Regions from separate parts of the Methylosinus sp. R-45379 genome, predicted to be linked through region 3. Evidence: predicted binding sites of a transcription regulator. Region 3 holds the regulator's gene; each other region holds the start of a gene.
The links. Region 3 encodes LexA, which represses DNA repair genes until DNA is damaged. Its sites were predicted from a motif close to TGTTCNNNNTGTGTTCNG; they were not measured.
Positions count from the first base shown of each region.

Region 1: A1351_RS11995 (ImuA family protein) is a predicted target of LexA. The motif match lies at 1,348-1,365, and genes of this name have one in related genera.
Region 2: parE (DNA topoisomerase IV subunit B) is a predicted target of LexA. The motif match lies at 1,733-1,750, and genes of this name have one in related genera.

Region 1 covers NZ_LUUM01000250.1:162-4,360, forward strand. The annotation lists partial or broken gene A1351_RS11990 (hypothetical protein) at 1-928, opposite strand, end outside; gene A1351_RS11995 (ImuA family protein) at 1,402-2,154, shown strand; gene A1351_RS12000 (DNA polymerase Y family protein) at 2,069-3,592, shown strand; gene A1351_RS12005 (error-prone DNA polymerase) at 3,589-4,199, shown strand, end outside.
Region 2 covers NZ_LUUM01000274.1:33,937-38,135, reverse strand. The annotation lists gene A1351_RS17420 (GlxA family transcriptional regulator) at 1-61, opposite strand, end outside; gene A1351_RS17415 (DJ-1/PfpI family protein) at 162-830, shown strand; gene A1351_RS17410 (2OG-Fe(II) oxygenase) at 904-1,524, shown strand; gene parE (DNA topoisomerase IV subunit B) at 1,795-3,813, shown strand; gene A1351_RS17400 (sensor histidine kinase) at 3,969-4,199, shown strand, end outside.
Region 3 covers NZ_LUUM01000286.1:25,146-29,344, reverse strand. The annotation lists gene A1351_RS19820 (OFA family MFS transporter) at 1-213, opposite strand, end outside; gene A1351_RS19815 (hypothetical protein) at 321-554, shown strand; gene A1351_RS19810 (LLM class flavin-dependent oxidoreductase) at 624-1,622, shown strand; gene A1351_RS24925 (hypothetical protein) at 1,908-2,573, shown strand; gene lexA (transcriptional repressor LexA) at 2,714-3,418, shown strand; gene A1351_RS19800 (AsmA family protein) at 3,660-4,199, shown strand, end outside.

The DNA.
Region 1 (4,199 bases), on a different contig from region 3:
GATCGTCGAGCGATTCCTCGACAATAGTCCCCTCGTCGGCCCAGAGGACCTTGTCCGTCGTGGTGCGCAGGTAGTCGCTAACGGCTGTGACCAGCATGTCGCTACTGGCGTTGATGGCCTGAAGCTGGCGAACGAAGGTCGGCGCAATGTTGACCAGATCCCGGATCGCGTTCTGCGACGGCTCTGGCGCCTTCGACGTCAGGAGGTTCGTCAGGTTGGATCGCCGCGCGAAGGTCTGGAACTGGCGCCGGAAATTGGTCGCTGATAGCACCGGCGTCTTCTGGCCTCGGATGAGTTTGTCGATGCGATCTCGTGCCATGCCGACGGCGGCGGCGGTGAGGTCGTTCTGCGCCTCGAACGGAACGCCAGCGCGAACGAATTCCCGCACGCTCTCGACTGGGTCGGCTTCCGTCATCAGCTGGAATCGTGAGATTATCAGGCTGCAAACGGCGTCGCCAGCTTTCAGGAAACCCGCGACGTAGGGCGCGCACCCCACGTCGGGCTTCTTCGGATCGACCAATTTTTTGATTTTCGCGAGCGCCGCAGCGACGGCCTCTTTGGCCGTCGCTGCGTGGAGCTGGCCAACTAGCGCGCCCGTCTTCACCGGGGTGACGTACAGGCGGAAGTCGGTGGTGTTCGGGTCGATCGTCCCGTCGGCGCACAGGTGCGCCCAATTGGCGAACGATTTCCAGAGGTCCTCCGCCCGGTCCGCCGCGGGATTGCCGGTTAGGGCGCTCTTAGACTGCTCGAGCAGCAAAGTCCCATCCGCGCGGTGAACACCGACGTCGTCGATATATTCAAGCGAGACGGTATCGCCGTCGGGGACCTTCAGCAGGTGGTGGCACAGGCGCAGCTGTTGGAGCGAGTACCCGAGGTACTGCCCCGCCGCCGTCGCCTTCACGGGCTTCTCAATATCGAGAAGACTCATCGATTGCCTTTGCCGCGAGGCGATTGCTTTGGGTGATTCGCCCCAATTTCGACTTTAATTATTAACCATCCAGAGTTGAACGGACGAATCACCAGCTCGCGCGCGCCTGCCGGGCCGCCCAACCGGGGGCAGACGCGGCGGCGACCGAACACTCGGCGGCACATTCCTCAGCAAACGCCGGTTCCCGCGACCAAGAGCACCTGCGTCGGAACAGGCCGTTAGTTCGGCTTAGCGCACCCGCGATAGACTAGCGGGTTGTGTAAAGCGACACTACCGGTCGTTGGGCCGGCGGACGGTATTGGCCACCATACCTTTTCCATGCAGGAAGGCATTCTTCATGGGCGTTAACCTTGTTAGCGCGGCCTTCTGCGCACAGAGATATCCGCAACCCCGTCCTCTTGACTCCCGACCTCGAAGGGGAGAACATTTAGGGAACATGACATTGAGCCCACACCCAGCGGTCGAGAAGGCGCTTGCGGCACCAGCCCGCCATAGAGTCGTTGCGCGCGCAGATCGAGAAGATCGAAGGCCGTGCCCGGCGCGTCAAATCGGTCCTTCCGTTCGGGATCGCCGACATCGACGCGCGTCTTCCGGGCGGCGGTCTCCCCCTCGGCGCGCTCCATGAGATCGCTGGCGGCGGCAACGGCGCCGTGGACGGCGCGGCCGCAGCGCTGTTCGCCGCCGGGATCGCGACACGCACGAAAGGCAAGGTTCTCTGGGTCATCACGCGATCCGACCTCTTCGCCCCGGCGCTGGCGCAAGCGGGCTTGGCGCCCGATCGCGTGATCTATGTCGAGGCCGGCAACGACAAGACCGTGCTCGCATGTGTCGAGGAAGGCTTGCGGCACGGCGGTCTCGGCGCGGTCGTCGGAGAAGTCGCGCGTCTCGACATGACCGCGTCCCGGCGTCTCCAGCTCTGCGCCGAGGGAAGCGGCTCGATCGGTCTCGCATTGCGGCGCTGGCGCCGGCAATCCGAAGCCGTCGACTTCGGTCAGCCGACTGCCGCGGCGACCCGATGGCGCGTCTCGGTCATGCCCTCGGCGGCTCTGCCGGTCCCCGGCGTCGGCCGCCACCGTTGGCTCCTGGAGCTGATCCGCGTCCGCGCCGGTGAAAGCGCGGATTTCGAGGTGGAGGCGTGTGATGGTTCGGGTCGTCTCGCTGTTCCTGCCGAGCTGGCCCACAGACCGGCTTCGACGACAGGCCGGCGACGCGGCGCCGCCGGCTGAGACGCCGCTCGTCCTGATTGGCCACGATGGGAGGAGGCAAGTGGTGTGGGCTGCCGACGCGGCCGCCGTCGCCGCCGGCGCGCGCGTCGGAATGTCGGCCGCCAAGGCGCGGATTCTCGTGCAGGGCCTCGTCGTTCGAGATCACGACCCCGCGGCCGACGCCCAGGGCCTCGACCGTCTCGCGCTGTGGGCGCTCCGACGCTACGCGCCGATCGTCGCAGCCGATCCCCCGGACGGCTTGGTGATCGACTCCACCGGCGCCGATCATCTTCACGGCGGCGAAGAGACCATGCTCGCCGGCCTGATCGACAGGCTTTCATCGTCCGGCGTGCGCGCGCGTGCGGCGATCGCCGACAGCTGGGGTGCGGCGCACGCCTTGGCTCGCTACACTGCGCGGCCCGTGCTGATCGCGCCGCTCGGCCATGGCGGTTCCGTGCTGACGGGCCTTCCGCTCGCCGCGCTTCGCCTGCCTGCCGACATGGTCGCGGCGCTCCATGTTCTCGGCTTCGCGCGGATCGGCGATCTCCTCGCGCAACCGCGCGCGCCACTTACTCTGCGCTTCGGGCCGCAGCTCGGCCGCCGCATCGATCAGGCCCTGGGGATTCTCAGCGAGCCAATCGAGCCGATCCGACCCGACGAGCTGATCGAGGTGAAGCGCAATTTCGCGGAGCCCATCGGCGCGGCCGAGACCATCGCTCGCCATATCGGCGAGCTGGTCGTCCAGCTCTGCGCCGGACTGGAGGCCGAGGGACTGGGGGCCAAGCGCCTCGATCTCATTTGTCACCGGGTCGACGATCGCCTGCAGGCGGTCCGTGTCGGGGTCGCCATGCCGGTGCGCGACGTGAAGCGCCTCACGCGGCTGCTGACCGACAAGATCGACACGATCGAGCCCGGCTTCGGCATCGAAACCCTCAGCCTCGCCGCGACACTGGCCGAGCCGCTCGCGGAAAAGCAGACCCTGACCGCGATGGTCGATGACGGAGCGCCGGACGTGTCCGATCTCGTCGACACCCTCGTCAACCGCGTCGGCGAGCGTAGCCTCTACCGAGCTGCGCCGGTCGCCACCGAGACGCCCGAGCGCTCGGTGCGCCGAATTCCGCCCATGGCGCCGGACACCGGCGAGACATGGCAGGGGCGCTGGCCTCGGCCATCGCGGCTGTTGCCGTCGCCCGAGCCGATCGAGACAATGGCCGCGCTGCCGGATCATCCGCCGGTCGCCTTCACCTGGCGCGGCGTCCGGCGGCGCGTCCGCCGGGCCGACGGACCCGAGCGCATCCGCGGCGAATGGTGGCGGCGCGATGCCGAGCTGACCGCCGTGCGTGACTATTTCCGCGTCGAGGATGACGCCGGCGAACGCTATTGGATCTTCCGCTCTGGAGATGGAGAGAATCCAAACAGCGGCTCGCAGCGCTGGTTCCTTCACGGAGTGTTCGGATGAGCGGCCCATTCCGCTACGCCGAGCTGCAGGTCACGTCGCATTTTTCGTTTCTGCGCGGCGCGTCATCCTGCGATGAGCTTTTCGCCCAGGCGGCGCTTCAGGGCGTCGAAGCGGTCGCCGTGGTCGACCGCAACTCGCTGGCCGGCGTCGTACGCGCATTCGAGGCCGCCAAGGCGACCGGCGTGCGCCTGATCGTCGGCTGTCGCCTCGATCTCATGGACGGCATGTCGGTGCTGGTCTATCCGACCGACCGCGCCGCCTATGGCCGGCTCTGCCGACTGCTGTCGCTCGGCAAGAAGCGCGGCGGCAAGGCGAAATGCATCCTCGAATGGGCCGATCTCGTCGCCTACGGCGATGGCCTGATCGGCGTCCTCGTTCCCGACGAGGCCGATGAGACCTGCGGCCTGCGATTGCGCCGGCTGCGCGACGCCTTCGGCGACCGCGCCTATCTCGCACTGACGCTTCGTCGACGCCCCAATGACCAGCTTCGGATCCACGAGCTGTCGACCATGGCCACGCGGATGCGCGTGCCGAGCGTCGTCACCAATGACGTGCTCTATCACGCGCCCGACCGGCGCATGCTGCAGGACGTTGTGACCTGCATCCG
Region 2 (4,199 bases), on a different contig from region 3:
CGGCGATCGGACCCGCCGCATCGAGAATCTGAAAATCCTCGAAGATCAGCAGAGCGATGATCCGTGCGCTCATGGCCCTGTCTGGAAAAGTGGGAAAACCGTCATTTGAGACAGAGCCTAGCGGCGCTACTCTGCCTTCGTCAACAAGGGGGAGGCTCGCAATGTCGGACCAAAGCTTTCGCATCGTCTTCGCGATTTTTCCGCGTCTCACCCAGCTCGATTTCACCGGGCCTTTCGAGGTGCTGTCGCGGCTGACCGGCGCGGAGGTCGTCGTCGCCTCGCGCGAGGGCGGCGGCGTCGCTTCGGACACGGGACTCGAATTCGGCTCGACGCGCATGCTCGCCGGCGTGGAGCGCTGCGATCTCCTCTGCGTTCCCGGCGGCCCCGGCGTCGAGGCGGCGTCGGTCGATCGCGAATTTCTCGAGCAGATCGCGCGGCTCGCGGAAGGCGCGCGCTATGTGACCTCGGTCTGCAACGGCTCGCTGCTGCTCGGCGCCGCGGGCCTGCTGCGTGGCAAGCGCGCGGCCTGCCATTGGGCCTGGCGCGATCTTCTGCCATTGTTCGGTGCCGTTCCCGACGGCGCGCGCGTCGTGCGTGACGGCCGTGTCGTCACCGGCGGCGGCGTGACGGCGGGCATTGATTTCGCTTTGACGCTCGCAGCCGATATCGCTGGCGAGCAGGTCGCGCGCGCAATCCAATTGTCGATCGAATATGCGCCGGCGCCGCCTTTCGACAGCGGGCGTCCAGAGACGGCGGGCGCGGCGCTGGTCGAATTCGTATCGCCGCGTTTCGCCGAGCGAAAGGCGCGTTTCGCGGCTTTGCATGGCTGAGCGCGGCGCGGCTTTTCAAGGTGCGGCTTTCTGTGCTCTATCGAGCGCTCCTGTCGCCGCAATGGATGCGCCTATGACCGCCGCCGCCACGCCTGCGCATGTCGTCATCGACGGCTTTCTCGGCGCGGCGCGCGCAGGCGAGCTGATGCAATTCGCGCTGGAGCATGAGAGCGAATTTCACCAATCGCGTTTCTATACAGCCGAGCGCGAGGCGCGCGTCGATACGTCGGTGCGCGATTCTTCGCATCTTCTCGAGCTCGGCCCGCTGCGCGCGGCTTTCTCCGCATCTGTCGACGCCATCCTCGCGCAACTGACGCATGAGCTCGATGTCGGCTTGCCAGCCGAAACGAAAAAAGAGATGGAGATGGTGCGCTACGGCGACGGCGGCTTCTTCAAGCGCCACGCCGATGCGCCGCCGCGGCCGGATGGACACGACAGCGTGCGGGCGCTCACGCTCGTCTATTATTTTCACGCGCTGCCCAAGCGTTTCGAGGGCGGCGCGCTGCGGCTCTTTTCGCCGGACGGCTTTGCGGACATAGCGCCGGTCTATGATCGTCTCGTCGCTTTTCCGTCCGCCGCATTGCATGAGGTGCGGACGACGCGCTGCGCGAGCGCCTTTGCCGATGGGAGATTTTCGATCAATTGCTGGGTGAGGCGGGCGCGCGAAGGGCAATCCCCCTCGCCATCATGCTGAGGAGGTCGCGAAGCGACCGTCTCGAAGCACGAGGGCGATCTCCAGAAGGCGGCGCTGACGGTTTTCTCGTCCTTCGAGACGGCGGCTGCGCCGCCTCCTCAGGATGAGGAAACCTCAACCCGATTCTTCTCCAGGTCCGGCGCAGCTTTCGTTTTGGTCGGCTTGGAACAGGCAGAGCGCGAGATAGGCGGACGTCCCTATTCAAAGAAGTTCATTGTATGTTCTCGTACCCCCTCGCGCTCCCCCTCGCGAATCGCTAAAATCCCCTCCATGGCCAAATCCGATGATCTCTTCGGCGGCGCTCCGCGCAAGCCCGCCGCCGCCGCTCCCGCCGCGAAAGCGCCCAAGGCGCCGGCGGAATATGACGCCGCCTCTATCGAGGTGCTCGAGGGGCTGGAGCCGGTGCGGCGGCGGCCGGGCATGTATATCGGCGGCAAGGACGAGGCCGCCATGCATCACCTCTTCGCCGAGGTGCTGGACAATGCGATGGACGAGGCCGTCGCCGGCCACGCCAGCTTCATAGAGGTCACGCTCGAGCCGGAGGGCTGGCTCACCGTCGTGGATAATGGCCGCGGTTTTCCGATCGATCGACACCCGCGGTTTCCGGACAAGACCGGGCTCGAAGTCGCGATGACCATGCTGCACGCCGGCGGCAAATTCGATTCGGGGGCCTATCAAACCTCCGGCGGCCTGCATGGTGTCGGCGTGTCCGTAGTCAACGCCCTGTCGGAGAGGGTTGAGGTCGAGGTGGCCAGAGAGCAGCAGCTCTATCGTCAGGTCTTCTCGCGCGGCCTCGTCGCCAGCAAGTTTGAAAAGCTCGGCCGCATCGCCAATCGCCGCGGCACTAAGGTGCGCTTCAAGCCGGACGCGGAAATCTTCGGCCCGGCGACGCATTGGCGGCCGGCGCGGCTGTTCCGCATGGCGCGCTCCAAGGCCTATCTCTTCGGCGGCGTCGAGATTCGCTGGCATTGCGCTCCGGCGCTGATCGAGCCGGGCTCGGATGTGCCGGCCGAGGCCGTGCTGCGTTTCCCCGGCGGGTTGCGCGATTATCTCACGCGCGAGACCGAGGGCAAGGAGCTGGTCGCCGATCAGCCCTTCGTCGGCAAGGTGCAGCGCGAGGGCGGCCATGGCTCGCTCGAATGGGCCATCGCCTGGTTCTCCAATGAGGACGGTTTTTCCCACTCCTATTGCAACACGATTCCGACGCCGGACGGCGGCACGCATGAGGCGGGCTTTCGCCTCGCTCTGCTGCGCGGCTTGAAGGATCACGCCGAGCGCATCGGCCAGGCCAAGCGCGCCGCCAATGTGACGGCCGAGGACCTCATGGGCCAGTCGGCGGCGATGATCTCCGTCTTTATTCGCGAGCCGGAATTCCAGGGCCAGAACAAGACGCGGCTGATGAATGTCGAGGCTTCGCGCCTCGTCGAAGGGACGGTGCGCGACGCTTTCGACCATTGGCTCGCCGGCGCACCGTCGCAGGCGACCAAGCTCCTCGATTTCGCGGTGGAGCGCTCCGAGGAGCGGCTTCGCCGACGCGCCGAGAAGGAGCAGGCCAGGAAATCCCCGACGCGCAAATTGCGCCTGCCGGGCAAGCTCGCCGATTGCACCAATACGTCATCGCAAGGCTCGGAGATTTTCATCGTCGAGGGCGATTCCGCTGGCGGCTCCGCCAAGGCCGCGCGCGACCGCGCCAGCCAGGCCGTGCTGCCTCTGCGCGGCAAGATTCTCAATGTCGCCTCGGCGGGGCGCGAGAAGCTCGCCGCCAATCAGCAGCTCGCTGATCTGGTGCAGGCGCTCGGCTGTGGAATCGGCTCGCATTATCGCGACGAGGATTTGCGCTACGACAAGATCATCGTGATGACCGACGCCGATGTCGACGGCGCGCATATCGCGTCGTTGCTCATCACCTTTTTCTTTCGGCAAATGCCCAAGCTCATCGACGGCGGCCATCTCTATCTCGCCGTGCCGCCGCTCTACAAGCTGACGCAAGGCGCCAAGACCGTCTATGCGCGCGACGACGCCCATCGCGACGAGCTGGTGAAGAAAGTGCTGACCGGCAAGGGCAAGATCGAGACGAGCCGCTTCAAAGGCCTCGGCGAGATGATGCCGGCTCAGCTCAAGGAAACGACGATGGACGCCAAGAAGCGCACATTGCTCAAGGTCGTGATCGCCGGCGACGAGCGCGAGGAGACCGCCGATTGCGTCGAGCGGCTGATGGGCGCCAAGCCAGAGGCGCGTTTCGCCTTCATTCAGGAGCGCGCCGCTTTCGCCACGGAATTGGATGTGTGACGCGGGAACCGCGGGCCGGGCGGCGACGTTTACCGTTTCGTGAAATGGAGCGCATTGGCGACGAGTGATTTGGAAATGATTTTCTCGCCCGCCGGAGGCCATTGGGCTATGGTCCGCGCCACTCGAAGCGGGCGACGGGCGTCGAGAGGTCGAGCTTGACAGAGATCGACGGAAGAAGCGAGGCGTCCGCGCCGCAGCGGCGGGACGATCGCGACGAAGCTCTGGCGCTCGAGCGCATGCGCATGGCGCTCGACGCGAGCCTCACCGGAATTTGGGATTGGGATCTCGTCACCGGCGAGGTGCATCTCGATGCGCGCGTGCGTGCGCTCTGGGCGCTGCCGGACGATGCGCCGGGCAGCTTCGAGATTTTCCGCAATGCGATGCAT
Region 3 (4,199 bases):
GAAAAAGCCCATATCCGCGGGGCAGGCCTTCGGCTCGGCGCCGCCGATGACGCGCGACAGCGGAAGCCAGAACACGCTGAATCCATAGGCCATGCCGATGCACAAATGCACGGCGAGAGCCGCCGGCGGCACCAGCCAACGATTGAAGCCGGGCGCTGCGATGGAGCGCTCCCGGCTGAAAAATTGCCGGGATGGCATAGCGGCTACCGACATGAAATCCTCCGAAAATCGAGCCGCGCTTCCTCTGCGGCGTCGTGAGCGGTCCCCCGAACGCCGCCCCCGCGGCGCCCGCTTTTTCGCGATGAGCGCCCTCGCGGCGCGTGCTGGTTTTCGACAATGCCGAGCGTTGCGACTTTTTCAACTCTTTCTATCGGAAAATCGTCACAGCGCCGATGATCGATCAATATGTTTTTCTCGTCGCTTTATTTGATTTCTCTATTATGACGCCTATGCGCCGGATTGGACGAGAGCTTTCTATCGGCCGACCGAAATTCGCACGCGACGCCAATGTTTTTGCGCTTGCGGGCGGGCTTTTGCGTCCATATTCTGTATGACAATATGTAACTGCCGTATATAGCCAAGGCGCGCATGGGAGCGGCGGCGCGCATCTCGAGGCCCTCGCCATGCGGTTCGGCGTCTTCTCCACTTACGAAAACCCGCAGCAGGATTTCGCGCGCTGCTTCGAGACGCAGACGCGCCTGGTGCGCCACGCCGAGGCGCTCGGCTTCGAGGAGGCCTGGGTCGCCGAGCATCATTTCGAGCCGGACGCCGCCTGTCCCTCCATTCTCACGCTTCTCTCCTATCTCGCGGGCGTGACGACCACGATACGGCTCGGCTCGGCGGCGGTGCTGCTCGCCTTCCGCAACCCGATTCAGGTGGCGGAGGATGTCGCCACCATCGACCTTCTCTCCAAGGGCCGGTTCGATTTTGGCGTGGCGCGCGGCGGACCTTTCGAATTGCAGAATCGCCATTTCGGCGCCGGCAAGGATTCGACGCGGGAGATGACTCTGGAGGCGCTCGGCCTCGTCAACCGCCTGCTCTATGAGGACAAGGTGACTTTCACCGGCGCGCATTACGAGGCCAATGGCCTCAGCCTCACGCCGCGCCCGCTGCAAAAGCCCATCCCCACCTATCTCGCCACCACCACGCCGGGGGCGATTCGCTACGCCGCGCGCAATGGCCATGGCGTGATGGCCGGCCCGCCTTTCCCCATAGAGCAGATCAAGGAGACCTTGCGCATTTATCGCGAGGCCGCGGGGCCGGAGGGCGATCCGCGCTTCACCATGGCGCGCTTTTATTTCGCTGCGCCGCGCCGCGAGCAGGCGCTGGCCGAGGCTGTTCCCTTCCTCTCCCGCTTCGCCGAGCGCATGCGCGGCAATTTCGCCCGCCAGGACGGCGCGGCGCCGGCCTCGCTGACCGAGGAGGGACTGCTGCAACGCTCGCTGATCGGCGATTTCGACGAAGTGGCGGAGAAGATCGCCGCCTATCGCGAGGAGACCGACGCGCGGGCGATATTGCTGAAGCCGATCTCGCGGGATCCGGAGAAGAACTTGCGCTCGCTAGAGGATTTCGCGCGGCATGTGCGGCCGATGCTGGGGGTGGAGGCGGCGGCGGCGCAGTAGAGGGGCGGAACCGTAGGATCGTAGCCTGTGTGAGCGACTCTTCGAATCAAGCAAGAACTCTGCTATTCTTAGCGAATGGAAACTAGAGAATCTGAGCCCGCAACGGCGTCACATCAACGGATAGTTGATGTTATAATAAATGCCGGTTCGCAAATTTGGCCCTTTGCAACCTCGTTGCCGGCCCTCGTTTCCGCCTACTGGGAAGGGTTGCCTATCGCGGCGACCGTCGTTCTCCTAGCCGCTGCCGTGGCATCCGGGTATCTAGTTTTTCTTGCTCGAAATGACATGAAGGGGCGTCTGATATGGTTCGTGGCTGGCGCCGTCTTTTCCGCAATAATTCTTGGCATTTTTCAGCTAAATAAAGATAGGTTTTTCTTATCGAATATTGACCGAGAAGTTTTTGACACGGCTAAAGAGTTTGGGGGAAAATTATCGGTTGAGCATTGGGCTGTTCAGAAGAGTGATGTGGCGTCGCAGACCCATTTTGACAGTGGGGCTACTATTTTATTTTTTAGCTCACGATCTGATCTTTATGTATTGTTATCAACAAACGAGGCTTTTATGTTCCCGCCAGCAGAAGTTGTAGTCGAGAAAGAGTGGTTCGATGAGGCGTATGTGAGACAACAACTAGGGGTCCCGCCAAACAAAGTTTCTCCTCGCGGAGGGGTAGCAAAATACTGGCATGAAATTAACAAGCGTGTGCCTGGAGGCGTGCAATTGGGTTGGCCTGATTGGTTTTGTGATACCGACAAGTTTAGCGTCATCTCAAAGGGGTATGAAAACGGGGTGATTGCGGGGCCATTCCGTTCTTCGGGACGGGACAATGTTAATGACCGAGGGCAGTGGTTTGTCATTAACAGTCGGGATAAATCGCTTGAATGGCGTTCTCAGCGAGCCCGAATAGATTTGGATCACGATGTTTCTGACTGGAAATGCATTCATGCTCCCTGACCAAGGACCGCCGAAGAGTCTCCCTTGCGGAACGCACCGAGAACGCCTATCCTCCCGTTCATGATTTGTTTATGAACCCGCGCCATCATGGCTAGGTTCGGACGTGGCGCGACGCGGGCGGGCGGCGCCGGGGGGCTTCCATGCTGACCAAGAAACAGAGCGATCTGCTGCGCTTCATCCATGAGCGCCTGAAGGAGACTGGCGTGCCGCCCTCCTTCGACGAGATGAAGGACGCGCTCGATCTGCGCTCCAAATCCGGCATTCACAGGCTCATTCTCGCGCTCGAGGAGCGCGGCTTCATTCGCCGTCTGCCCAATCGCGCCCGCGCGCTCGAGGTGTTGCGCCTGCCCGAATCGGCGACGCCCCGCGTCGCCGCGCGCGGCGGCAAATTCTCGCCCTCGGTCATAGAGGGCGCGCTCGGCCGCGTGCGCCCCGTCCCGGCCGGCGAGCCCGAGTCCGATCAGCAGGTGGCGATCCCGGTCATGGGCCGCATCGCCGCCGGCACGCCCATTTCCGCGCTGCAGAATCGCAGCCACACCATCAGCCTGCCGCCGGATATGCTCGGCGGCGGCGAGCATTTCGCGCTCGAGGTGCGCGGCGATTCGATGATCGAGGCCGGCATTCTCGACGGCGACGTCGTCGTGGTGAAGAAGCAGGACAGCGCCGACACCGGCGATATCGTCGTCGCCCTCATCGACGACGAGGAGGCGACATTGAAGCGCCTGCGCAAGCGCGGCGCGTCAATAGCGCTCGAGGCCGCCAATCCGGCCTATGAGACGCGCATTTTCGGGCCTGATCGCGTCCGCATCCAAGGCCGTCTGGTCAGCCTTCTGCGCAAATACTGAGGGCCTCGCGCCGCCACGATCTCGCCGCCCTTTGCCGCCATGGTCCGGCCTCGCGCGCTTTTGGCGCGCGGGCCTTTTCGCGTAGCGGCAGAGCGATAAAGGCATGTTGCTCTCGTCTCGCGCCCTCGCCGAGGGCGCGCGCTGTGTCGCCAGCGGCCCGTGGCCGCCCCGCCTTTTTTTCATGGACGATGGAATGTCGCACTCGACCGGCCCGATGCGCGAAATCGAAGGATCGAAGCCCTTGGGCCAAAGCCGCCGCCTGCCTTTCCCGCGCCTCTCGCGCCGCTGGCTGATCGCTCTCGGCGCCGTCGCCGCAGTGGCGCTCGGCGCGGCGCTCGCGCCTTGGACCTTCTCGACCAATGCGCTGCTCGAGGAGATTTCGGGCCAGCTCAACGCCTCATCCGGCCTGTTCATCGCCGCCAAAGGCCGCTCGACCTTCTCGCTGCTGCCGCGCCCGCACATCACCATAGACAGCATCGCCTTCGCCGATCCCACCGCCGCGCTGACCATCGAGGCGGAGAGGCTGCACGGCAATGTGCTGCTGCTGCCGCTGCTGGCCGGCCGTTTGGAAATCGCCGATATCGAGCTCATCCGCCCCGCCATAGAGGTCGATCTCGATCGCAAGCCGATGAGCACGTCCGGCGCAGCTGTGCGCGCCGCGGCGGCGCGGCCCTCGACGCCGGCGGCCGAGAAGGCCGATCGCGCCCGGCTCGGCGGCGTCTCCATCGTCTCCGGCGTCGCAAGGCTCAAATATTCGGGCGGCGAGGAAACGCTGCAGGAC